DNA from 3 places in the Staphylococcus sp. FSL K6-0223 genome. Region 2 is predicted to be linked to each of the others. Evidence: riboswitches for the same ligand, from Rfam matches in the RefSeq annotation. Region 2 holds a riboswitch; each other region holds the start of a gene.
What was found. Region 2 has a riboswitch for S-adenosylmethionine ahead of metX (homoserine O-acetyltransferase MetX). Riboswitches for the same ligand answer to the same signal wherever they lie in the genome.
Positions count from the first base shown of each region.

Region 1: another riboswitch for S-adenosylmethionine. It lies ahead of MHI13_RS15300 (methionine ABC transporter ATP-binding protein); the one in region 2 lies ahead of metX (homoserine O-acetyltransferase MetX).
Region 3: another riboswitch for S-adenosylmethionine. It lies ahead of metK (methionine adenosyltransferase); the one in region 2 lies ahead of metX (homoserine O-acetyltransferase MetX).

Region 1 is NZ_JBBOYX010000002.1:915,531-924,078, forward strand. It holds gene MHI13_RS15290 (MetQ/NlpA family ABC transporter substrate-binding protein) at 1-420, opposite strand, end outside; gene MHI13_RS15295 (methionine ABC transporter permease) at 441-1,136, opposite strand; gene MHI13_RS15300 (methionine ABC transporter ATP-binding protein) at 1,129-2,154, opposite strand; SAM riboswitch class I at 2,244-2,346, opposite strand; gene MHI13_RS15305 (thioredoxin family protein) at 2,404-2,700, opposite strand; gene MHI13_RS15310 (toprim domain-containing protein) at 2,693-3,079, opposite strand; gene gcvH (glycine cleavage system protein GcvH) at 3,307-3,687, opposite strand; gene MHI13_RS15320 (arsenate reductase family protein) at 3,859-4,212, opposite strand; gene MHI13_RS15325 (thioredoxin family protein) at 4,355-4,678, shown strand; gene MHI13_RS15330 (nitroreductase family protein) at 4,755-5,297, opposite strand; gene aroD (type I 3-dehydroquinate dehydratase) at 5,379-6,098, opposite strand; gene MHI13_RS15340 (organic hydroperoxide resistance protein) at 6,268-6,690, shown strand; gene MHI13_RS15345 (GNAT family N-acetyltransferase) at 7,099-7,605, shown strand; gene MHI13_RS15350 (LysE/ArgO family amino acid transporter) at 7,786-8,403, shown strand; gene MHI13_RS15355 (histidine phosphatase family protein) at 8,459-8,548, opposite strand, start outside.
Region 2 is NZ_JBBOYX010000001.1:11,575-20,122, reverse strand. It holds gene MHI13_RS00080 (adenylosuccinate synthase) at 1-538, opposite strand, end outside; gene dnaB (replicative DNA helicase) at 816-2,216, opposite strand; gene rplI (50S ribosomal protein L9) at 2,325-2,771, opposite strand; gene MHI13_RS00065 (DHH family phosphoesterase) at 2,768-4,735, opposite strand; gene MHI13_RS00060 (YybS family protein) at 4,763-5,674, opposite strand; gene metX (homoserine O-acetyltransferase MetX) at 5,764-6,732, opposite strand; SAM riboswitch class I at 6,804-6,904, opposite strand; gene MHI13_RS00050 (AzlD domain-containing protein) at 6,990-7,319, opposite strand; gene MHI13_RS00045 (AzlC family ABC transporter permease) at 7,316-8,011, opposite strand; gene serS (serine--tRNA ligase) at 8,298-8,548, opposite strand, start outside.
Region 3 is NZ_JBBOYX010000002.1:1,512-10,059, forward strand. It holds gene menE (o-succinylbenzoate--CoA ligase) at 1-511, shown strand, start outside; gene menC (o-succinylbenzoate synthase) at 508-1,509, shown strand; gene yidD (membrane protein insertion efficiency factor YidD) at 1,506-1,754, opposite strand; gene ytkD (RNA deprotection pyrophosphohydrolase) at 1,825-2,298, shown strand; gene MHI13_RS11135 (alpha/beta hydrolase family protein) at 2,279-3,064, shown strand; gene pckA (phosphoenolpyruvate carboxykinase (ATP)) at 3,142-4,734, opposite strand; SAM riboswitch class I at 4,890-5,001, shown strand; gene metK (methionine adenosyltransferase) at 5,110-6,303, shown strand; gene MHI13_RS11150 (nuclease-related domain-containing protein) at 6,414-7,322, shown strand; gene MHI13_RS11155 (aldo/keto reductase) at 7,478-8,317, shown strand; gene MHI13_RS11160 (fluoride efflux transporter FluC) at 8,396-8,548, opposite strand, start outside.

The DNA.
Region 1 (8,548 bases), on a different contig from region 2:
ACGTCCTTGTTCAGCAGGATTATTTGAAACGTAGACCGTTGCACCTTTAGGTAAATCTTTCAAACTTTTATATTTTTTAGAGTAAACTGCCATAGGTTCTAATTCTACATCTCCAGCAGATTCAATTTTGTATCCTTTTTCTTTACTTTCAGTTTTCAAATATGGTGTATGTTGGAAGAAGTTTGCGTCGATTTCACCTTTATCTAATAATTTATTAGGTGTAGTGTAATCGTTAATTGTTTTAATCTTTAAGTCATAACCTTTTTTCTCAAGTAATGGTTTAGCTTTTTCTAAAATTTCAGCGTGAGGGGCTGGAGAAGCACCTACTGTGATTGTTTTCTCTTTGTCACCACCGCCACCACAAGCAGCTAAAGCAACTGTTAATGCCAAAACTAAAATAATACCTAAAATTTTTTTCATTGAACGTTTTCCCCTTTTCTTTAGCGTTTATCAATTTTATTTGTAAGCCAATCCCCAAGGAATTGAATTATAAATACAATAATTAAAATGAATACAGTTGAAACTAATATGACATCATTTTGATTCCTAGTAAATCCTGTTAAGTATGCTAAGTTACCTAAACCACCTGCCCCGATTACACCTGCTATGGCAGTTGAACCAACTAAAGCAATAGCGGTTACAGTAATACCTGAGACTAAAGCTGGCATCGCTTCAGGAAGTAGTACTTTGCGTACAACAGTCCATGTGTTAGCTCCCATTGACCAAGCCGCTTCAATTACACCTTTATCAATTTCTTTAAATGCAATTTCTACTAAACGAGCATAGAATGGAGCTGCACCAATTATAAGTGCAGGTAATGCTCCTGTCGGTCCACTAATAGTACCTAAGATGACACTCGTAAATGGTATGAGTAATAAAATTAAAATAATGAACGGAATGGCTCTAAATAAGTTCACTATAAATGAGACAATTGTATAGAATATTCGAGCTGCTGGTGAATGACTCTTCGCAGATAGGAAAAGTAACACACCTAAAATCAAACCAAATATAAAGGCGAAAATAGTAGAAACAATTGTCATATACAGCGTTTCTAAAATAGCTTGCCATACATCTGGCCATTGAACATTAGGCATTGTAAACATTTCATGAAAAATTTCGCCATAAGACTTACCCATGTCTCAACACCTCCACATTCACATGTTGCTCATGAAGATCATTTTTAAAATGTTCAAAGCTATCATTATTAATGTGTGGAATATGAATCACTAAGAATCCTATAGACCCATTTCTAGTATTCTTGATGTCAGCTTCTAGAATATTAACGTCAATATTATGTGTTTTCGTGATATACGAAACAATAGGTTCAGTTGCATTATCACCAGTAAAGTTCAATCTCACTATGTAAGAATCACTCGCTAATGGTTCTAATTCATCTAAAGAATCTTCAAAATCATCATTTAAATCGTCTTTAACAAAGCGTTTTGTAACCGCGTGTTGAGGATTCTCAAACACTTCACTTACTTTACCTTGCTCTATTACTTTACCGCTTTCCATTACAGCAACTTCATCACATATACGTCTAATTACGTGCATTTCATGAGTAATTAAAACGATAGTAAGATTTTGCTGTTCTCTTACTTTAAGTAATAGGTCCAAAATTTCGTCAGTTGTTTGAGGGTCTAAAGCACTCGTAGCTTCATCACAAAGTAAAACATCAGGATCATTTGCTAATGCTCTAGCAATACCTACTCTTTGTTTTTGTCCCCCAGATAACTCTGATGGATAAGCACTTTCTCGTCCTTTCAAACCTACCAATTCTACTAATTCGAGTGCTTTTTGCTTCGCTTTACCACTTGGGACTCCTGCGATTTCAAGCGGAAATGTGATATTTTTTAAAACGGTTCTTGACCATAATAAGTTGAAATGTTGGAAAATCATACTTACTTTTTGTCGTTTTTTTCGTAGCTCTGATTTAGATAATTTACTAATATTGTCCCCGTCAATTATTACATCTCCTGAAGTTGGAGATTCCAAGTTGTTGAACATTTTAATTAGTGTACTTTTACCAGCACCAGAGAAACCAATAACGCCAAAAATTGAGCCTGATTCAATATTTAAATCAACGTGATCAACTGCAAGAACATCTTTGTTCTTAGTATGATATCGTTTAACTATTTGATTTAACTCAATCACGTTAATAGCCTCCTTAAATTGCATATATAAATTAAAAAATGCTTTCTCAACTTATAGAGAGTTGAGAAAGCATTCTAAAAATCTTCTTTCTCTCATCTTCTAAAGTTGAACTTTATGTGAATTGGCACCATTTCTATATCAGACGGTTGCCGGGCTTCATAGGGCACATCCCTCCACCTCTCTCGATAAGAGTTGTCGCATCATTTAATTTGTATTAATCCTACCATCGTACTAGAGTTTCGTCAATAATTATTTTAAATTTTCTAACAAATAAGGAACTGATTGAAATGCATAGATTCTATTTTCTTCTTTGTCCTTATTCATTACCAATAGAACAGGAACTGACATTATTTCTTTTTCTTTACTAAAATCCGGATGAAAATTTAAATCTACCTTCTTAATAGGCAGCTGTAATATATCATTAGCAATATCTAACATTCTTTCTGAGACTTTACATGTCCCACACATAGGTGTATATCCAAATATAAGATGTTTATCTTCATTATAGTTTTCTGTTATATCTTCGAGATCGATTGTACTACTCATTAACTAAAACTAACCTTTCAGTGTTTAAATTAGGCATTAGATTCTTCTCTTTTCGCACTGCGAATCCGTATCTATTTAAAACATTAGCTAAATAGTTTTTAGGACATTTAGCTACTTCACAATATGTTTTATCAACATATATATGTTCACTTTCGCTTAAATATCGCTTAAACCATTTTCTAATTTTTTCTCCTTCATCATCAGAATCTGCAAGAACATAAACTTGTTTGCCATAAAGTGATTCTATCATATCATCGATTTTATCTATACTCATGGTCCCATGGGTACAAATAATACTTACTGGTTCTGCAATAACTTGTTGCACGCGTTTTTTATCCGACTTACCTTCAACAATGATAACTTTATTCACAATAGTCATGTCAATCCACCTTCTAAGAGTCGATAGTTAACTGTCACTTACATCATTCACAGAATCCTCAAAAACTAAACATTTTTAGAAACACTTAGCACTTTAGTGCTTAGTGTTTCTTATGCATGAGCTTTAGCTCAGGCGTTCCTCTTTTCCACTTAGAATTTTAGTGCTAAGTGTTTCTAAGATAATCTAAAAAAACTCCTTGATTATATTAATCGAGGAGTTTAAACATACTATTCACCAATCATCTCAGAATATTGCTCTGCTGATAATAATTGATCTAATTGACTTTGATCACTAATCTCTACTTTTACCATCCATGCTTTTTCATATGGTGATTCGTTAACAAATTCAGGACTATCTTCTAATTCGTCGTTAACTTCGACGATTTTACCTGAGATAGGCGCATATAATTCTGATACAGTTTTAACTGATTCAACACTACCAAAAGTATCGCCTTCATTTAAATCTTCATCTGTTTCAGGTAATTCAACAAATACGATATCACCTAATTCATTTTGAGCATATTCTGTGATACCAATAGTAGCTACATTATCTTCTACTTTAACCCATTCATGTTCTTTAGAATATTTAAATTCGCTCGGTACTGCCACGAGAATCCCCTCCTAATTATTAATTACATTTTAATGATGCCACACTGATATTGTTCAATCAACTAATATCTAAAAGATTTAATATGATAAAATTCGTGTTTATTTATGTAAAATAACATATTCGCATCATTTCAGTTTTTAATGTTCACTTTTAAAATAAATATTTAAATACTATAACCAAGTATCTTTATACTGATCTTCTTTAAATCCTAAAGTGATTTTTTCTCCAGAGATAGCTAATGGACGTTTTACCAACATTCCATCAGATGCTAATAAATCTAATTTTTCATCATCTGACATGTCTTTAAGTTTATCTTTCAAATTAAGTTCACGATATTTAGCGCCATGAGTGTTAAATAATTTATTTACTTCAACACCTGTTTTTTCAATGATATCTTCAAATTCTTTCTTAGTAGGTGTGTGTTGTACGATATCAATAGGTTCATAGCTCACACCATATTCATTTAAATATTTAGCGGCTTTCTTACAAGTCGTACAATTTGAATATTGATAAAATTTAATCATTCGTTTGTTACCTCCTTCTCTTTATTAAGACAAATATATCATTTTCTTTAGGAAAACGCTCTACTTTTTAAGCTAATATTTTTATAAAAAAGATATCATTGGTTATAATAAATTTACTAATAGTGAAAAGGAGCATATAACTATGCAAGGTATTCATAAAACAGAAGACTTTAATTCTACAATCAATAGTAAAGAACCAGTTATTATCAAATTTGAAGCAGATTGGTGTCCAGATTGTAAAGCAATGGATATGTGGATTGACCCTATTACAGAAAAATATAATAACTATCATTGGTATGTAGTAGATCGTGATGAGTTAGAAGATGTTACTACTGAAAATGATGTTATGGGTATACCAAGCATCTTAATTTTCCAAAATGGCGAAAAATTAGCGCATTTACATTCGGCTAATGCGAAATCACCAGAACAAGTCGAATCTTTCCTAGATGAAAACTTGAATCAATAAAAATAAAATTAGAGCTTTCTCTACAAATTTAAAGTAGAGAAAGCTCTTTTTTAGGTACTTTGAAAAATTAAAATAATTACTCAAACTTAGTGATTAAATTTTTATTTTTACGTTTAGCTTTAGTTGGTTCAACTTCTAAATCCGTTAGATACATGAACCCAGCTAAAATTTCATCATCTTGAATATCTAAAGCTCTACGTACTTTAGGTTCAAAAATATAGTGAGGTGTTTTCCAACATGTGCCAATTCCCGCTTCGTAAAGTAACAACATTAAATTTTGAGCAAATGCTCCAAATGCAAAGTAATTTTCTCTGTTTTGTCTTTGTCTAGGATCATTTTTCAAAATGAGTAATAATAAACCACCTAAATTTGTTACAGCATTATAATGATCTTCTCTTTTTTCGGGATGATCTGGAAATGCAAATCGAGTAATGTCATGACTAAAATCACCTAATTTGTCTTTTGAAACATGAACGACACTCCAAGGTTCACGCATTCCATGATTTGGAGCGTCGGTAGCTTTTTCGATAGCATCATATAATGCCTTATCGTCAATCACCATATCATGTTTAAATTTTTTAATACTTCTTCTATTAGATATAGCTTCTTGTAATTCCACTTTAATTCGCTCCTTCTACGTTCGTTGATAACAATTATCAATTATAAGTCACAAAACCGTTAAATTCAACTTATTCGTTTATCATTGATAAAATTCAAGCTGTTGTTTCAGAGCTTTAACATGAATTTGACCAGGAGCTTGTGGCTCACCCAAGCAACCGTATGAAATTGATCCCCCAAACACCCCTTGTGCAACACGACTTACTAATCCAAGATGAGACATAGATATTCCGATAACTTTATAAGGTGTATTATCAGAAGTCACACTCATCGCCTCTAATAAATGTAGTACATCTTCTTTATTGTTTGGCATTACTGCAAGTTTTAAATATTGTGGTGCTAATTTTTGCATTTTGTAATATATAAATTTAATCTCTTCTAATGATGGTGTTTCTTCAAAATTATGATGCGATAACACTACGTTTAAATTCTTTTCTTGAGCATCAGTGATTAATCGAGCATATTGGTCTGTATTAATAGCTCCACTCCATTCAATATCAAGTAATTCAAATTGGGCATATTCAATCAATAGCTTAAGAATATCTATATAAGTTGTTTCTTCAACATTTCCTTTACCGCCTTGACTAGAGGTACGATAAGTCACTAAAATCTTAAAATCTAAATTCAATCCTTTTAATTGTTGAATCACAGTATCAACATTTTTAATAACAAAGTTCTCCCACTGATCTATTCGTAGTTCTACGATATCTATATAGTCTTTATATTTTATTAATTCATCTAAGCACAATTGCGTTATTGTTTCTTCTGGCGAAATGGTTACTGCAACATCTACTTGCGTCATGATATCCCTCTATTCATAAGAATAATAATAAGATTATTTTATATTAATTTATTCATAACTTACAAATGATGATTGGGAGATTGATTTTTATTTCAAGAATTTAATCATGATTTAAAAAATCTAGCACTGGGTATGGTAAAAATATATAAAGATTTAGGAGGTAATAATAATGGCAGTTCAATATGAAACTAAAGCTACAAACGTTGGTGGACGTAAAGGACATGTACACACTGACGATAACGCAATAAATGTTGATGTATTACCACCACAACAAGCTGATGGAAATGCTACAAATCCTGAACAATTATTTGCAGCAGGTTACGCTTCATGCTTTAATGGTGCTTTTGATCTTATTTTAAAACAAAACAAAGTACGTGATGCTGAACCAGAAGTTACTCTAACAGTACGTTTAGAGGACGATCCAAACGCTGAGAGTCCTAAATTGAGTGTAGATATTGATGCAAAAGTTAAAAATGTTTTATCTCAAGAAGATGCTGAAAAATATTTACAAGATGCACATGAGTTCTGTCCATATTCAAAAGCAACTCGCGGTAACATTGATGTAAATCTAAACGTAGAAGTTATTGATTAATCATTTTAGTCATTTCAATTAAATATCTAAGTGTTACTTATAGCTACCAACCTTTGTAAAAGAAGTGTTGGTAGCTTTTTTCTTTCTAAACAGTACATTTCTAACAGAAATTTTCAAACTTAAGTTTATTAAAATTTTTTATTAAGATTTAGTAAACATAATTGTATGATTACAATATCTGATAAAATAGTATGTAGTTAAACCCTTTTAAGATATGGATATAGATGAAATTTCAAAATAATATTTTTATAATTTGAATTTCCACATAATTAAATTATCACAAATGCTTTTTGTTAATATAAAACGATTATTGCGTATTTTTAATAATTCTTTTATTATGTATTTGATAAGTATCTTAGTCTAAAGATATTAAATATGTTTTTATTTTCTTTGAACCTGGAGGTCAACATGAAAAATATCCGTGTATTAAATACTGATGATTTAGAATCTTATAAAGAATTAATGTCAAACGGCTATCATAATTATGCTTGGGATCAATATTATTTAGAACATGTTACTGAAGAATGTCTAAACTCTATTCTCTCGGAAGAAACAAAGTATTTAAACGTTTTCGGCGCATTTGATAATAATCATCTTGTTGCAACATGTACGTTAAAGCAAATAAAATTTGTTGGAAAGCGTCATAAAGCCGTTTTAGAGAATAATTTTGTTAAAGATAATGATGAAATTATTAATAGAGAGCTCATTAATCACATAATTGAATTCGCTAAAACGCAAGGTATTGAAATGTTGATGACCACAATCGCTTCAAATAACATAAGCGCTAAAATATTTTTCAGTTCTCTCGGGTTTGAAAATTTAGCCTTTGAAAAAAATGCTAGTAAAATTGGGGATGAATATTTAGATGAGAATTGGCTCATTTACTATACTTCTGACATTCCATCAAATTCTTAAGAAAGTTTATTTAAAACATGCGTAAATGGGGTATGGAAGATACCCTATCTGCGGGCGTATGTTTCCGCTATGATTTAGTTTTTATAAATATACATAAGTCTTAGACATTATTATTTTTAAAAGTTATAATTAGCTTAAATTATCTGAATTTTCAATCTTTAAAGGCTGGTGATCCCCTTTATGAGTGAAGCAGTAATACACGGTTTTCTCTTAGCTATAGGGTTAATCTTACCCTTAGGCGCACAAAATGTTTTCGTTTTTAATCAAGGAGCAAATCAATCTAAGCTAATTAAAGCCTTCCCAGCAGTTATTACAGCAGGAATATGTGATTCTATACTAATTAGCTTAGCGGTTATCGGTGTTTCTTTAGTATTAATGTCACTACCTCTTTTACAAATCGTGATCTACATTATTGGACTTATTTTTCTGCTTTATATGGCATGGACACTTTGGAATGAAACGCCTGATCCTATTAAACAAGAAGGTGGACTATCTACAACAAAACAAATAAGTTTTGCTTTATCTGTCTCTTTATTAAATCCACATGCAATTATGGATACTATTGGCGTTATAGGTACAAGTGCGTCAGCTTACGAAGGAAATAACAAATTCGCTTTTACTTTAACATGTATATTTGTTTCATGGATTTGGTTTATTTTCTTAGCTTTAGTAGGTAAATCGGTTGGAACAATCGATAAATCAGGTAAACTATTAGTTGTGATAAACAAGTTATCTAGCATTATCATTATAGCTGTTGCAATTTTAATCATTAAAAAATTGTGTCAACTTCTTTTTTAGTACAAATAAGCTCAAGCCCATAATATAGCTATTTAAGGACTTGAGCTTATTATTTTTAGTTTGTAGGTTCAATGATTTCTATGAATTTAAATTGATTATCATCATATTCAAATTTTAAGATATGACAATTACCGATGTCATAAGT
Region 2 (8,548 bases):
GACAAGTTTCATTAAACATCCCTTTGAAATATGCATTTTTAATCTCAATATTTTCTTTTAAACGTCTTTCAAATGTATCTTTTTCTAATAGATCAGCCATACGAATACCAATACGTTGTGCTTTATCTACATAAGCTGGTCCAATACCTTTTTTCGTTGTACCGATTTTATTATCGCCGCGACGACGTTCTTCATATTCATCTTGTGCTAAGTGATACGGTAAGATGACTTGCGCACGGTTTGAAATACGTAGATTATCTGTAGAAATACCACGTTCATTTAAACCGTCTAATTCTTTTAATAATGCAACAGGATCTACAACCACTCCATTACCAATCACTGCTAATTTATCTTTATAAAAAATACCTGATGGTACTAAATGTAATTTGTATGTTTCTCCACCAAACTGAATGGTATGACCTGCGTTATTACCACCTGAAAAACGCGCAATCACATCTGCTTGTTCTGCTAAGAAATCTGTAATTTTACCTTTACCTTCGTCTCCCCATTGTGTCCCAACTACTACGATTGATGACATGTGAGCACCTCCAAAGTTTTCTCAATTAACCACTAAGTATTCTATCAATACGTTTCATATAATGCAAATAAAAATCGAACATTAAAAATAGCATTCACATCAGTCAAATAAATACGTATTTTTTATTAAAAAACCTTTAAAATTGTTAATTTACCAGTATTTCAAGACAGTTTTACAAATGTTTAATACACATACTTCACTTAACTTTATTTTTTAAAAACAAAATAAAAACCGTACATTTATATTAAAAATAATAATAATGTACGGTAAAATTTTTTTATGACATGTCTGCATGTGCATAATCAATGTCTGTAAATTTATTATATTGTTTCATAAAGTGTAACTTCACTGTGCCTGTAGGGCCGTTACGTTGTTTAGCAATAATAATTTCAATCTCACCATTATCGTCATTTGATTGAGGTTCGAAATGAGTACTATCGTCATCTTCTTCACCATCGCCTCGATTATAGTAATCATCACGATACAAGAACGCAACAATATCTGCGTCTTGCTCAATTGATCCTGATTCACGAATATCACTCATCATTGGTCGTTTATCTTGACGTTGTTCTACGCCACGAGATAACTGACTCAGTGCGATAACCGGACATTCTAATTCACGAGCGATGGCTTTTAACGTACGTGAGATTTCAGAGACTTCTTGTTGTCTATTATCTGAAAAACGTGAGCCACTCCCTTGAATAAGTTGTAAATAGTCAATCACAATCATATCAAGACCATGTTCTTGTTTAAGACGACGACACTTTGATCGTAAATCTGTAATACGAATTCCTGGTGTATCATCAATAAAAATCTTTGTTCTCGATAATTTACCTACTGCAATCGTAAATCGATTCCAGTCTTCTTCTGTCATTGTCCCTGTTCTTAAACGGTTAGAATCTACATTTCCTGAACTACAAATCATACGTGTCGCAAGTTGATCAGCACCCATTTCAAGTGAGAAAATACCTACTGTATAGTTATCTTCATGAGTAGCTACTTTTTGAGCGATATTAAGTGCGAAGGCAGTCTTACCTACAGAAGGACGGGCTGCTAAAATAATTAAATCATTTCTATTAAAGCCCGCAGTCATCTGGTCTAAATCGCGGTATCCAGTAGGAATACCCGGCGTTTGCCCACTATTTTGATCAAGTTCCTCTGCAGTCTCATATACTTGACCTAAGACATCTCTAATATCTTTAAATCCATCACTTTGACGGTTTGCTGAGAGTTCAAGAATACGTTTTTCAGCATCACTTAAAATAGCATCTAATTCAAGCTCATTATTATACCCATCATTCGCAATGCTATCAGCTGTTTGAATTAATCGACGTTTAAGCGCAAGATTAGCAACTATATTTCTATAGTATTCAATATTACGTGTCGTCGGTACATTATTCGATAATTCAGCTAAATATTGAGGGCCACCAGCCTCACTTAATGTACCTTCTTTCGTTAATTGTTCCATTAACGTGACTACATCAATCTCATGAGCATCTTCGTTTAAGTTCATCATTGCTCTAAAGATATGTTGGTGTGCACCTCTATAAAACGACTCAGGAAGTAATACCTCCTGAGTCGAACCTATTAATTCTGGATCTAAAATAATTGCACCTAAGACAGACTGTTCAGCTTCATTGTTATGGGGCATTTGTCTTTGATCATACATATTATCCATCAATCATTACACCCATCTATCTTAAAATTTTCGACATGCTAGTGCAACATTATATCTTTCTATGAATTGCTTTTAAAAGAATGGACTACCTATTTGTCCTAAATCTTTTTATTTTTCTACAGTGTGTACGCGAATTGTACCTTCAACTTCTTTGTCTAATTTAACAGGTACATTAGTATAACCTAACGCGTGAATACCGTGTGGTAAATCCATTTTACGTTTATCAATTTTAATATCGTGTTGATTTTTTAATGCGTCAGCAATTTGTTTTGTACTAATAGAACCAAACAATTTACCGCCTTCACCAGTTTTAGCGCTTACTTCAACTTCGATATCTTCTAATTTTGCTTTTAATGCTTTAGCATCATCGATTTCTTGTTGTCTATCCGCTTCAGCACGTCTATTTTGTTGTTCTAATTGTTTTAAATTACCAGGTGTTGCTTCAACAGCATATTTATTTTTTAATAAAAAGTTATTTGCGTAACCTACTGGCACGTCTTTAACTTCACCTTTTTTACCTTTACCTTTAACATCTTGTGTAAATATTACTTTCATGTATCTTCACTCCTACTCATTTGTTCAGTAATTGCTTGTTGTAATTGCTCGATTGCTTCTTCTATAGTGACACCTTTTATTTGCGTTGCAGCATTTGTTAAGTGACCTCCGCCACCTAAGGCTTCCATTGTTAATTGAACATTAATACCACCTAATGAACGTGCTGAAATACCAATTAGATTATCTTCACGTTTCGCTACAACGTAAGAAGCTTCAATGCCTTCTAAACTTAACAATTCATCCGCAGCTTGTGCAACTGTTACAGGATGATAGATTTTATCATTAGAACCGTGAGCAATTGCGACACCGTTATCTTGAACTTCCACTGTGCGTATCAATTCAGAACGATTAATATACGTATCAACATCATCTTTAAGGAATTGTTGCGTTAAAATTGTATCCGCACCATGCGCACGTAAATAACTTGCCGCATCAAACGTTCTTGACCCTGTTCGTAATGTAAAATTACGTGTATCAACAATAATACCTGCATACATAATTGTAGATTCTAAACGTGATAACCGTTGTTCTGTTGGCTGATATTCTAATAACTCTGTGACAAGTTCTGCAGTTGAACTTGCATAAGGTTCCATATAAACGAGTAATGGATTTGAAATAAAACTTTCTCCACGTCTGTGATGATCAATGACTACTTTACGATTCGCTTTATTTAGAATATTTTCATCTAATACCATTTCAGGTTTATGTGTGTCTACCACAACAACCGTTGTTTTTGACGTCATCATATCCCAAGCCTCATCAGATGTCACAAATCGTTCTTTCAATTCAGGTTTTTTATCAATTTCTTCCATCACACGACTTAATGTTGGATCGATATCTTCTTCATTAAGTACCACATATGCTTCTAAATTATTCATTGACGCAAATCGAGATACTCCAATAGCTGCGCCAACCGCATCTAAGTCAGGACGTTTATGTCCCATAATAATCACTTTGTCGCCTTCAGTTAAGATATCTTTCAATGCGTGAGAGATAACACGTGCTCTAACACGTGTTCGTTTTTCCATCGGGTCAGTCTTACCTCCGTAAAAACGAACATTACCATTCATGTTTTTAATTGCAACTTGGTCTCCTCCACGACCTAAGGCTAAATCAAGTCCTGATTGAGATAATTCACCAAGTTCAATTAAATCTTCGGTACCTTCACCAACACCAATACTTAATGTCAATTGTGCACGATAGCCTACACTTTTTTCACGTAACTGACTTAGAATGTCAAAATTAGAATCTTCTATTTCTGCTAAGATTTTTTGGTTTAAATAAGCTACGAATTGATCTGAACTATAACGTTTAAAATAAATGTTATATTCAGTTGCCCATCGACTAATAATACGTGTCACCATTGAGTTGATTTCAGAACGTTGTGTGTCATTCATATTTTGTGTAATTTCATCGTAGTTATCTAAAAACAACGTTGCAATAATAGGCTTTGATTCTTCATATAATTCATTTGTATGTACCTCTTCTGTAATATCGAAGAAATATAAACAATGCTCTTCTTCAGAATAACGTACATGATAATGGTACTGACCATGTTCGATTTCTATTTCTTGTACTCTTTCAAGTTGCTTAAGAATATTCGGAAAAACTTCATTGACTGGTTCTGAGATGACATTCGTTTCTAGATGTTCAGACATATATTGGTTGATCCATTCGATGTGATCGTCAGCATCAATCACAACTAAACCAATTGGCATGCGTTTAATTGCTTTATTACTTCCTGCTGAAATATGACCACTCAGATTATCCACATAATGATCCATTTTTGATAATGCTTGTTTAATCAATACCGCACTAATGACGATCATAATGATTAAAGCAATCGCCGTAAACGTTGCAATTAAAGGTTTAAATATAAACCCTACAATAACAATTGCAATTGCCGTAAGCACCATCAAAATGTAAGGAATAAGCAATGCTTTTTTAGTGGATTGACGGTTCATTCTTCCACCTCTATTCACTTTTTAAAGTCATTTTTTAATCATTCGTTTTAAGTTAATTCCTAAATCAAGTACGCCAAGTAATGATACGATATGCGTAAAGGGTGAAATCACTGTCCCCACGACCATTAATAATATAGATACCGCATCAGGTAATCGTTTGGCCTTTCCAAAGAAATGAATCAAACTCAATCCTTGGATATACATTAATAATGATAACACAACTTCGAAATTCAATACGATACTTTGGAATATACTTGGTTTCATCGCAAACATCACACATACTAGCACAATCATGTAAATCCATAATAATGTGCGATTCATCTGCCAAGCAAATAAAGGTCTAAACATAGGTGTTGCTACTTTGAATTTGCGTAAAATTGGAAATGTAATGATGATATTAATTAAAACTAAAAGAAAGACAATAATAATGATGTAACTTGGAAGTTGAACAGCCATTTGACGAAATCCTTCTTCTAAGATGATCTTATAATCCGATTCAACGCCTGAATTTACAATCGCATTGTTCATTGCGTCTTTTGCTGGTTTAATCAATATTTCGGTATTTGGAATCTTTTTGAACGCTTGTAATAACATAAATGCAATTAACGTCACAATACTTATATATATTGTTGTGATATATAAGATGCGTTCTTTAGATGTACGTTCTTTTAATAATTGGCCAATTACAAAACTTAGTAATAAAACTAGAATCATGGCACTTAATACAAAGGTATTCCCTAATAAGGTCGTGATGACTACAGTGAGTAAAGCTCCAATTCCAAATGTAGCAATTGATTTATGCCACATGATAATCCCTGGAATGGTAGCGAATAAACATAGAATCAGACCAATTATTGGCAATACATACGTAACTAAAGCAACTGCTACAAGCACGATAGTTCCTATAATCATTGCTTTAGGATGTACTTTTGAAAACACATTCGCCACTCCTATACTTTTTTGACTATAACGTCTATTTTAACCTCTATATTCAAATTAAACAAATGTGTTAACTGTTCTCTTATCTATTATTTTCGTTTGAATTTCGAAACTTTTAAAAAATGATACAAGTTAGGCGCCCAGTCATTAAAATTAAGTAAAAAACCATCATGGCCTACGTTGTCTGGAACAAAAAAGTGACGATGATATTTAAAACGTTCTCCTACTGCTCTGACTTGATCATCTGGATATAACAAATCATCTGTAAAGCCCATAGTTAGTACTTTTGTATTTAAAGATTGGAAGACCTCATCCACATCATCGCGCTGACGATCAAGATGATGACTATCTAAGACATTTAACATCGTTAAGTAACACGATAAATCGTAGGATTCTTTAAACTTATTACCTTGATAACGTTGATAATTGACTACTTCATCTGGTGTGAAACGCGCGTCATAACTTTTTGAAGAACGATAGGTTAAGAATCCAAGTTGTCTTGCAATACTAAGTCCCTCTTTACCTCCAATATGAATCGCTTCACGTGCAATTTCATTGAAAGCACGACTGTATGAAGAAGTTTTATCTGTAGCTGCTAAGATGACTGCCTTATCTACTTCGAATTGATGATTATATAATAATTCCATCACTTGCATGCCACCTAAACTGCCACCAATTAAAATATCGATTTTAGTAAATCCAAGGGCCTTTATTCCCAATTCAATTGCCTTAACTATATCTCTTAATGTGATGGTTTTAGGAAAATGAGCATCGTTTAATGGGGAGCTTGAACCAAAAGGACTTCCAATAACATTAAAAGTAAGAAACTGATAATCATAGATTGGCATATAACCACCATCAATGATTTCACGCCACCATCCAGGATGTTCATCTGTACCATAAGTTAAATGATTCCCAGTCAGAGCATGACAAACCACAACAAGCGGTTGTCCCGAATAACCTACGTGCTCATAACGTAATTTTAGATTCTCAATTGTTTCACCTGATTCTGTTGTAAAAGCACCTAAATGTAATGTATCTACTGTATAATTTGTCATGCTATGCCTCCTTAGAATAAAAAAATCGCTTCCACTCTTAATTTTAAAAGTATGAAGCGATAATACTTTAGTACTTATCATTCGAGTATCTCGTTGGTTGTAGCACCGTACAATGATTTGTCGGTTGCTGAAGCTTCATAGGGCCAATTCCCTCTACTTCTCAAAATAAGAGTATCTATATATTGATTGAATGGTTTAATTTAAATTTATTTTAATACAATTGTCTGGTTAACTTCAATGCGCAGTAAATAAATGGATTAAAAGAACCATCGTATACCTGCAATGAATATAATACCTACAATAATAGTAATGGTTAGACTACGCGTCACAACTGCGATAATGACTGTAGGAATGGTTGCTACAATGAATGGAATATTTAATTCAAAGCCCTGCATGCCTTTATGTTGAACGATAAAACTATCAATAACTAACGCAGTGAATAATGAAATCGGAATAAATGACAGCCATTTGATGACTGTTTCTGACAGTTGAATACGTGAAATCATTAAAAAAGGTACGACACGTACAATTAATGTCACTAATCCACATAAAACGATGAGTAAAAGCATATGTCCAGTTATCGTCATCGATCCATCACCACCCCAAGTGTTGCAGCACAAATTGATGTAACAAGAATAGCCACATAAGAGGGCATCAACCAACTTAAAATGAACATCATTACAATAACGAACGCAATTAATACGATATATATACTTATTTTGGAACGTGTAATCGTTTCAAATTGAGCCATAGCCAAGAAAATAAACATAGCTGTAATCGCAAAGTCTAACCCTAACATTTCAGGATGAGAGATGTATTTCCCAAAGATTGCCCCTAACACACAAGCCATTGCCCAAAATGAATAAGCAGTAATATTTAATCCATGTAACCATCGGTCATTAATTGTTTCCCCTTTTAAGTGTGGCGTTATAGCAACCCCAAAGGTCTCGTCAGTAAGAAGAGAAGACAAAGCTAAACGATTCCATATACCATAATCTTTATAATTAGGTGATAATGTCATAGACAATAAAAAGAAGCGGGAATTCACAATTAACGTTGTTAACACGATGGCTGATATAGGTGTACCAGTAATAACTAAAGCACAAATAATAAATTGTGCTGCGCCTGCATAAACCAATAAACATAACAGAAGAATTTCTAGAACACTAAAATCCTGAGAAGCTGCCACGATGCCAAATGATAGTCCTATACCGATGTATCCTAGTAGTGTTGGAATACATTCTTTGACTCCTTGTTGAAATGTTACATGTGACGTCATGTTAGCTCCCCCTTTATATATGTATTTTCAAATTGACTATATATTTTAATTAAATTCAGTCTAATATAATCTAATAGACGCTTCAATATCTTTAGACGTCCGTTTGAGTGAGGTTAGAGAGAAGGGCGTTTAGAAATATTGATACTTCAATGTTTTAAAAATATCAGAAATTTTCGATATTTTTAAATTTACCTTTCTCAGGGCAGTCTTATTTAATATAAAAATAAATAAAGCGATAGAGGACTATGTCACTCTATCACTTTATGAGTTGAATTCTATTTAATGATTAGTTGACTGGACGAATTTCTGTTTTGCCGCCCATAAATGGTACAAGTGCTTCTGGAATTGTAATTGAACCATCTTCGTTTTGGTAGTTTTCTACGATAGCAGCAAATGTACGACCTACTGCAAGTCCACTACCATTTAATGTGTGTACTAATTCTGGTTTAGAAGAAGCATCACGTTTGAAACGAATGTTAGCACGACGAGCTTGGAAATCAGTACAGTTTGAGCAAGAACTAATTTCTTTGTAGTCAT
Region 3 (8,548 bases), on a different contig from region 2:
TGGTAAACCGAGTGATAATGTAAAAGTAAAAATTAAGAATCCTAATCAAGATGGTCATGGAGAACTTCTTATCAAAGGTGAAAATGTGATGAATGGTTACTTGTATCCTGAGAATTTGACAAATACATTTGAAGAGGGCTTTTTCAAAACTGGAGATATTGCTGAGATAGATGAAGAAGGTTTCGTAATGGTTTATGATCGTCGTAAAGATTTAATTATAAGTGGGGGAGAGAACATTTATCCATACCAAATAGAAACAGTTGCTAAACAATTTAATGAAATTTCTGATGCAGTATGTGTAGGTGTTGCTGATGATACTTGGGGACAAATTCCTGTGCTTTATTTTGTTTCTGAAAATGAAGTCAATAGAGAAGAATTGTTAAACCATTTTCAACAGAATTTAGCAAAATATAAAGTGCCTAAAGCCTTCTATCAAGTAGAGAATTTACCGTATACCTCTACAGGAAAACTGCAACGTAGCAAAGTATCATATGAAGGAAATCAATTATGATTATTAAAGCTATTCATTTATACACGTATAAACAACCTTTCAAATCTCCCATTATTACACCTAAAGTTAAACTTTATGAACGTGAAAGTTTAATTGTTGAAATTTTAACCCGAGATAATCAATCTTTTTATGGTGAGTGTAATGCGTTTACTACGAATTGGTATGATGATGAAACGATAGATATAGCAGTTCATACGCTCAATGAGTGGATACCTCAGCTTATTGACAAAGAATTTAATTCATTTAGAGAGTGGTCTGTTTATTTAGAGCAACTTGAGGAGACCCCAGCGACTCGTTCAGCTATCGTTATGGCAGTTTATCAAATGTATCATGAGTTATCATCTTTCTCAGTAACCTATGGTGCGACAATAAGTGGTTTAACAAATGAACAGTTACATAAGCTTTATGAAACACAGCCACGTCGTGTTAAACTTAAGTGGTCTTCACAACTTGTTGAAGATATCAATGCTATACATCAAAATGATATTCATTGTGATTTAGCACTTGATGCGAATGAATCGCTGAATGTTGAATCATTTTCAAAGATTAGTGAGGTTAATCAAGCGAATATCATATATATTGAAGAACCGTTTAAATCATTAGAGAATTTAAATGCAATGAATGTGAGCGAATATCCACCTATAGCTATCGATGAGAAGGCGACTTCTATCAAAGATATTGTTTCAATTATTGAAAAATTTCCTATTCAATTAGTTGTTTTAAAGCCGTATAGATTAGGTGGTATTGATAAAGTTTTAGAGGCAATAGATATTTTAAAAGAAAAAAATATTAAATTTGTAGTCGGTGGCATGTATGAATTTGGATTAAGTAGATATTTTACAGCAATGTTAGCTAAAGAGGGAGATTATCCAGGTGATGTTACACCTTCCGGATATTACTTTGAAGAAGATTTAGTGAGAGATTCAGGCATTTTAAAAGAGGGAATGATTCATTTTATTCCCCCTAAAGTACAAAAAACTAAACTAACAAAACTTTAATGTTTATGTTCTGATGTCGATTGTTTATCTTTTTTTAATGGTACTGGATCGAAGCCACCTTTATGAAATGGATGACATTTCAAAATGCGGCGTATACCTAAATAAAGCCCTTTAAATGCACCATGATATTGGATTGCTTCTCTCGTATATTCCGAACATGTTGGATAAAATCGACAAGTAGGTGGTGTCAACGGTGATATGAATCGTTGATAAAATACAACTAGCGCTAGAAAAATCTTTTTTATCATGGTATTGCGCCTCCAACAAATTATTTAATAGATTTATTTTAACATAGTAAGAGGGGATGTGTGGATTGTGGAGTTTCGTGATAAAGACAATCGAACGGTCACTTTAAATTTTAAAACGAATAAGGATACGCCTAGTGGTAATCACGTACTCACGATTCCAATATATAATCATCAACTCTTATTTACTAGACACAAAGTTCGTGGAATTGAATTCCCTGGGGGTAAAGTTGAGACCGGTGAAACACCATTAGATGCGGTTTTAAGGGAATTATATGAAGAGACAGGCGCAATTGCCGAGAAATGTATTTATATTGCGCAATATAAAGTAAACACAAATGATCATAGTACATTTCTTAAAGATGTATTTTTCATTGAAGTAAGTCATTTCATTGAAACTTCAACTTATTATGAGACAAATGGTCCATGTCTATTTGAAAATGTTTCCAACATACCTAAGGATAAGCAAAGTTTTTTAATACAAGATGCGACGATATTGAAATGTTTAGAAAGGGTGAGAGCGCTTGGATTTTACAAAAATTAAGAAAATGCCAATCGACGCTCATACGCATCATTTTGATGAAGTAACCTATAAAGTAGATGGATTAAATGTCAAAGCTTTAATGATGACACCAGTAGACCAAAATGTAATTCAACGTATAGTTATATATCTTCGCGGTGGAAAAGGGCAAGTAGGTCGTGTAAGAGCTGCAAGATTAATGCAGTTTGCAAATGAACATACGTTAGTTATAGGGCCATATTATAGAGGTAATAACGGTAGTGAAGGTAAAGATGAATTTTATCGAGGAGATTTGAATGATGTAACACAATTAATTCGACTTTTACATGATAAGTATCCCTCGGCATATATTCATATGATAGGATTCTCACGTGGTGGACTACAAGGTTTATTAACCTTTCAAGACTTACCTGTAAATAGCTTCATCATATGGGGAGGCGTCTCAGATATTCATTTAATGTATGAGGAACGTGTTGATTTAAGAGGGATGCTAAGACGAATGGTGGGCCATCCTAAAAAAGATAAAGACGCTTATGAACAAAGAAACGCGATGAAAACCATTGATTCTACCAGCCCTCCTATATTAATTGTTCATGGAGGTAAAGATAAGCAAGTTGGTATTCACCAAGCTTATGATTTAGAAGAAAAGTTGAGAGCTAAGAGGGTGTACTACGAAACGTTTTATCAACTAGATGAAGGTCATGTGCCACGGCCTCCAGCAATGAAAGAAACATTATCTAAAATTCAACAATGGATGACCAATATTGAAGAAACTAAAGATAATTTGTGATATCAAATTTTAAATCAAGATAGAGATATATTAAAAAGGGTGAGACAAACGTCTCACCCTTTATTAATTGGAAAAATTTATTTGTTGAATGCACCTTTTTCAGCAATATGTTCTACTTCTGAACCAAACTTTTTAAAGTTTTCCTCAAATTGATTAATTAAGTCTTGAGCTTGTTCATGATATTTATTAGCATCACTCCAAGCGTTCACTGGGTCTAAGATAGTCTTTGGCACATCTTTAATTTCAACTGGGATATTTAAACCAAATGTTTCATCTTTTTTATATTCAGCATCTTTTAACTTTCCTGAAATAGCTTGGTTTACCATCTGACGCGTATAGTGTAAGCTGATTCGGCGTCCTACACCATATTTTCCACCAGTCCATCCTGTATTAACTAAATAAACATCAACATCATGTTTATCGATTAATTCACCTAATAAATCAGCGTAAACAGTTGGATTTAATGGTAAGAATGGTGCTCCAAAACATGTTGAGAACGATGGTTCAGGCTCAGTTACTCCACGTTCTGTACCGGCTAACTTAGAAGTAAACCCACTTAAGAAATGATACATTGCTTGATCTTTGGTTAGTTTGGAAATAGGAGGGATCACACCAAAGGCATCAGCAGTTAAGAAAATGATTGTATTAGGATGAGCTGCTTTTGAAGGCAACACGATATTATCAATATGTTCGATAGGGTAAGCAGCACGAGTATTTTCAGTGAACTTATTGTCATCGAAGTCTACTGTACCATCCTCTTTTACGACTGTGTTCTCTAGTATAGTGCCGTATTTAATTGCATCATAAATTTGAGGTTCTTTTTCTTTAGAGAGGTTGATTGCTTTGGCATAACATCCACCTTCAATGTTAAATACACCATTTTTGTTCCAGCCATGTTCATCATCCCCAATAAGTTTTCGTTCTGGATCAGCTGAAAGGGTTGTTTTACCAGTGCCTGATAGTCCAAAGAATAAAGCGACATCACCTTTTTCACCTACATTAGCTGAACAATGCATGCTCATGATATCTTGCATTGGTAAAAGGTAATTCATTACTGAGAAAATACCTTTTTTCATTTCTCCGGCATATTCAGTGCCACCAATTAAAATGACTTTGTGCTTGAAAGAAATGATGACAAATGTTTCTGATTTAGTGCCATCTACTTCTGGATCAGCTTTAAAGTGAGGTGCTGATACAATTGTGAAATTAGGTTTGATATTTTTAGCTTCATCTTTAGATTCTGGACGAATAAACATATTGTGCGCGAATAAATTATGCCAAGCCAATTCATTAATCACAGTTAATTTTAAACGTGAATCTTTGTCGCTTCCTGCATAACCATTAAATACGTATAATTCATCTTTTTTACCTAAATAATCTAGAACTTTATTATAAAGTTTTAAAAAAGTTTCCTCATCAATAGGTTGGTTAATGTCTCCCCAATCGACATTATCTCTATAAGAAGGTTCAGTTACGATAAATTTATCTTTAGGTGAGCGTCCCGTATATTTCCCAGTGCTTGCATTCACTGCGCCTAATTCAGTTAATTTCCCTTCATTATTATCTAAAATTTTATTGTATAGCTGAGTTGTTGAGAGTTGAAACTGTGTTGATGGTTTCTCTAGTAAATTTTTTATTTTTATTGTTTCTGTGTATGTGTCTACTGACATACTCAATCCCTCCAAAGCAATAGTAGTTATGTAAGCCTTTACATTTAAATAGTATAACACATTAATTTTATTAATCCACCGTTAACATAAGCATTTAACGAAAATCATAAATTGACATTGAACCTTGAATTCGGTACTATTAATCTTAACGGATTCTCTTATCCTGAGTGGTGGAGGGACATGGACCCAATGAAACCCAGCAACCTCTTTTATGATAAAGAAAGGTGCCAAACCGTTTGCAGACATATATCGTCTGAACGATAAGAGCGAATGGACGTTTAAGGGCCTTCTCTCTATCTTGATAGTGATGAAGGCTCTTTTATTTAGCTCTCAAATAAAAGAGAATTTTCGTAATTTATATTAAAGGAGCAAAACATGACTTATAATAAACGATTATTTACTTCAGAATCAGTAACTGAAGGTCATCCCGATAAAATTGCAGATCAGGTATCTGATGCAATTCTAGACGAAATTTTAAAAGACGATCCAAATGCGCGTGTCGCATGTGAGACAACAGTAACGACTGGTATGGCGCTTATTTCTGGTGAAATTTCAACATCAACATATGTTGATATACCTAAAGTAGTGCGTGAAACAATTAAAAATATTGGTTATACAAGAGCGAAATATGGTTATGATTTCCAAACTATGGCAGTTTTAACCGCTATTGATGAACAATCTCCAGACATCGCACAAGGTGTTGATAAAGCGCTAGAATACCGTAATGAAATTTCAGAAGAAGAAATAGAAGCGACTGGTGCAGGAGATCAAGGGTTAATGTTTGGGTATGCCACTAATGAAACAGATACGTATATGCCATTACCAATTTTCTTATCACATCAACTTGCTAAACGTTTATCTGATGTGCGTAAAGATGAAATTTTAGATTATTTACGTCCTGATGGAAAAGTACAAGTAACAGTTGAATATGATGAGAACGATCAACCTAAACGTATAGATACAATTGTTGTATCTACTCAACATGCTGAAGATGTTGAATTGGAACAAATTGAAGCAGATATTAAAAAACATGTCATTTACCCTACAGTATCTGATGATTTATTAGATGCTGATACTAAATTCTTTATTAACCCTACAGGTCGTTTTGTTATCGGAGGACCACAAGGGGATGCAGGATTAACTGGACGTAAAATCATTGTTGATACTTACGGCGGTTATGCACGTCATGGTGGCGGTTGCTTCAGTGGTAAAGACCCAACTAAAGTTGATCGCTCAGCTGCTTATGCTGCACGTTATGTTGCTAAAAATATAGTAGCCGCGGAGTTAGCTGATCAATGTGAAGTGCAATTAGCCTATGCCATTGGTGTGGCTGAGCCAGTATCTATTTCAATCGATACATTTGGTACTGGTAAAGTTTCAGAAGCTAAACTAGTTGAAGCGGTTAGAAATAATTTTGACTTAAGACCAGCTGGAATCATCAAAATGTTAGATTTAAAACATCCTATTTACAAACAAACTGCTGCATACGGTCATTTTGGCCGTACTGATGTTTTACTTCCTTGGGAAAAATTAGACAAAGTTAATTTACTTAAAGATGCGGTCGAATGATAACCATAGCTTTCAAAATTAAGAGAAATAAATATTAATTAAATGTCGAAAAATTGATTTTTTTCTATTATAATGAGAGTTATTGAAATGGTTAAAGGAGCGTTGTTGTGATGAGTTTATCTTCACCGATAGTTATAGGCTTAATCGTTGCAATTATTGTGGCAATTCTTTTCTTTATTCTCTTTTTAGTAGCGAATCACAGTAAAAAGAAAATTAAAAACCAAACAGAAGCCCAATATAAAGAAAAAGAGCAACATATGAAAGAATCTCATGAAGAAGCCTTAGAAAAAGAAAGAGTTGAAAATAAAAAGGCTGTCACAAAACAAAAAGAAGATTTTGATGCGACAGTAAGCAGTAAAGATAGAGAAATTGATGCATTAAAACTATTTTCTAAAAATCATAGTGAATATGTAACAGATATGAGATTGATTGGTATTCGTGAACGTCTTGTTAATGAGAAGAGAATTCGTCCTGAAGATATGCACATTATGGCAAATATCTTCCTACCAAGTAATGAATTTAATAATATCGAACGCATCAGTCATCTTGTTTTAACTAGAACTGGTTTATATATCATTGATTCTCAACTTTTAAAAGGTCATGTGTATAATGGTATTAGTGGTGCTCAGTTCAAAGAGTTACCAACAATGTCTCAAGTATTCCAAACACTTGATTTAGATGAATCTACACCTCAAACATTAGTATTAGATCAAAATGAAGATCAACAATCTTTATCATTTGTTAATTATTCTGAGAAGATTAAACATATTCAAAATCTTGCAGGTGATTTACAAAGTGAATTAAACACTAAATATACACCAACTTCAATTTTGTATTTTAATCCTAAAAATGATGGAGATGTTACAATTTCTAATTATAATCAGGCTTCTAATGTTAAGGTTCTAGTTGGGCCTGAACAACTCGATGAATTCTTTAATAAATTTGTATTCCATGGACGTATTCAATATAACGTGGACGAGTTACAAACTATTATGGATAAAATAGAGTCTTTTAATTAATTAATACAAACGTAAGAAAATCATTTTCTTACGTTTGTATTTTTTTATTTGAACAGGGTATATAAATCTGAAGAGAGAAAATCATATTAATATTTTTACAGTTAGATTGAATCGTAATATGATAGACACTAAAGCATAGATGAGGAGTGAATATGATGGAAACAGTTCAATTTTATAATGGTAGAGAGATGCCTAAAGTAGGTTTGGGGACTTATAGAGTTGAGAATAGTGATCAATGTAAAGATGCTGTTAAACATGCTATTGAAAATGGTTATAGAAATATTGATACAGCCAAAATATATGGTAATGAAGAAATGGTTGGTCAAGGGATAAAAGAAGGACTAGCTTCTACAGGTTTACAACGTGACGATTTATTTATAACTTCTAAATTATGGTTAGAAGATTATGGTCGTAATAATGTTACACAAGCTTATGAAACAACCATTCATAAATTAGGTTTAGATTACTTGGATTTATATTTAATGCATTGGCCTGGAACAAATGAAGCAGTCATGATTGATACATGGCAGGGAATGGAAGATTTATACAAAGATAATAAAGTTAAAAACATCGGTGTAAGCAATTTTACTCCTGAAAATTTTGAAGCTTTACTCGCTCAGGTATCTATAAAACCTGTTATCAATCAAGTTGAATTTCATCCATATTTAATTCAAAAAGACTTACGTAAATATTTAGAAGCACAAAGCATCGTTATGGAATCTTGGTCTCCGTTAATGAATGCTAAAATTTTAGAAGATGAAACTATCAACGAAGTCGCAAATGAGATAGGTAAATCACCTGCACAAGTGATTATAAGATGGAATGTTCAACATGGGGTAGTTGTTATTCCTAAGTCAGTGACGCCGCATCGTATAGAAGAAAATTTAAATGTATTTGATTTTGAACTTTCTGATGCTCAGATGGAGAAAATTGATAGTTTAAATAAAGATGAAAGAATGGGACCGCATCCTGCCGAGTATAACGGGCATAAATAATAATGATTATAAAAAAGCACTCTGATACATGTATCAGAGTGCTTTTACTATGGCCTTTTTTTAAAATAGTCAACAGTATTAAAGATGAAATCCTATATAACAAGCTATAAATCCAATTAAAAATTGCAGTAGTGAATACCCTATAAAATGACCTAGTTTAAAATTGGGTGTCATGAAATGAACTAATTCATTTGTAAGTGTAGAGAAAGTAGTTAATCCGCCTAGAACTCC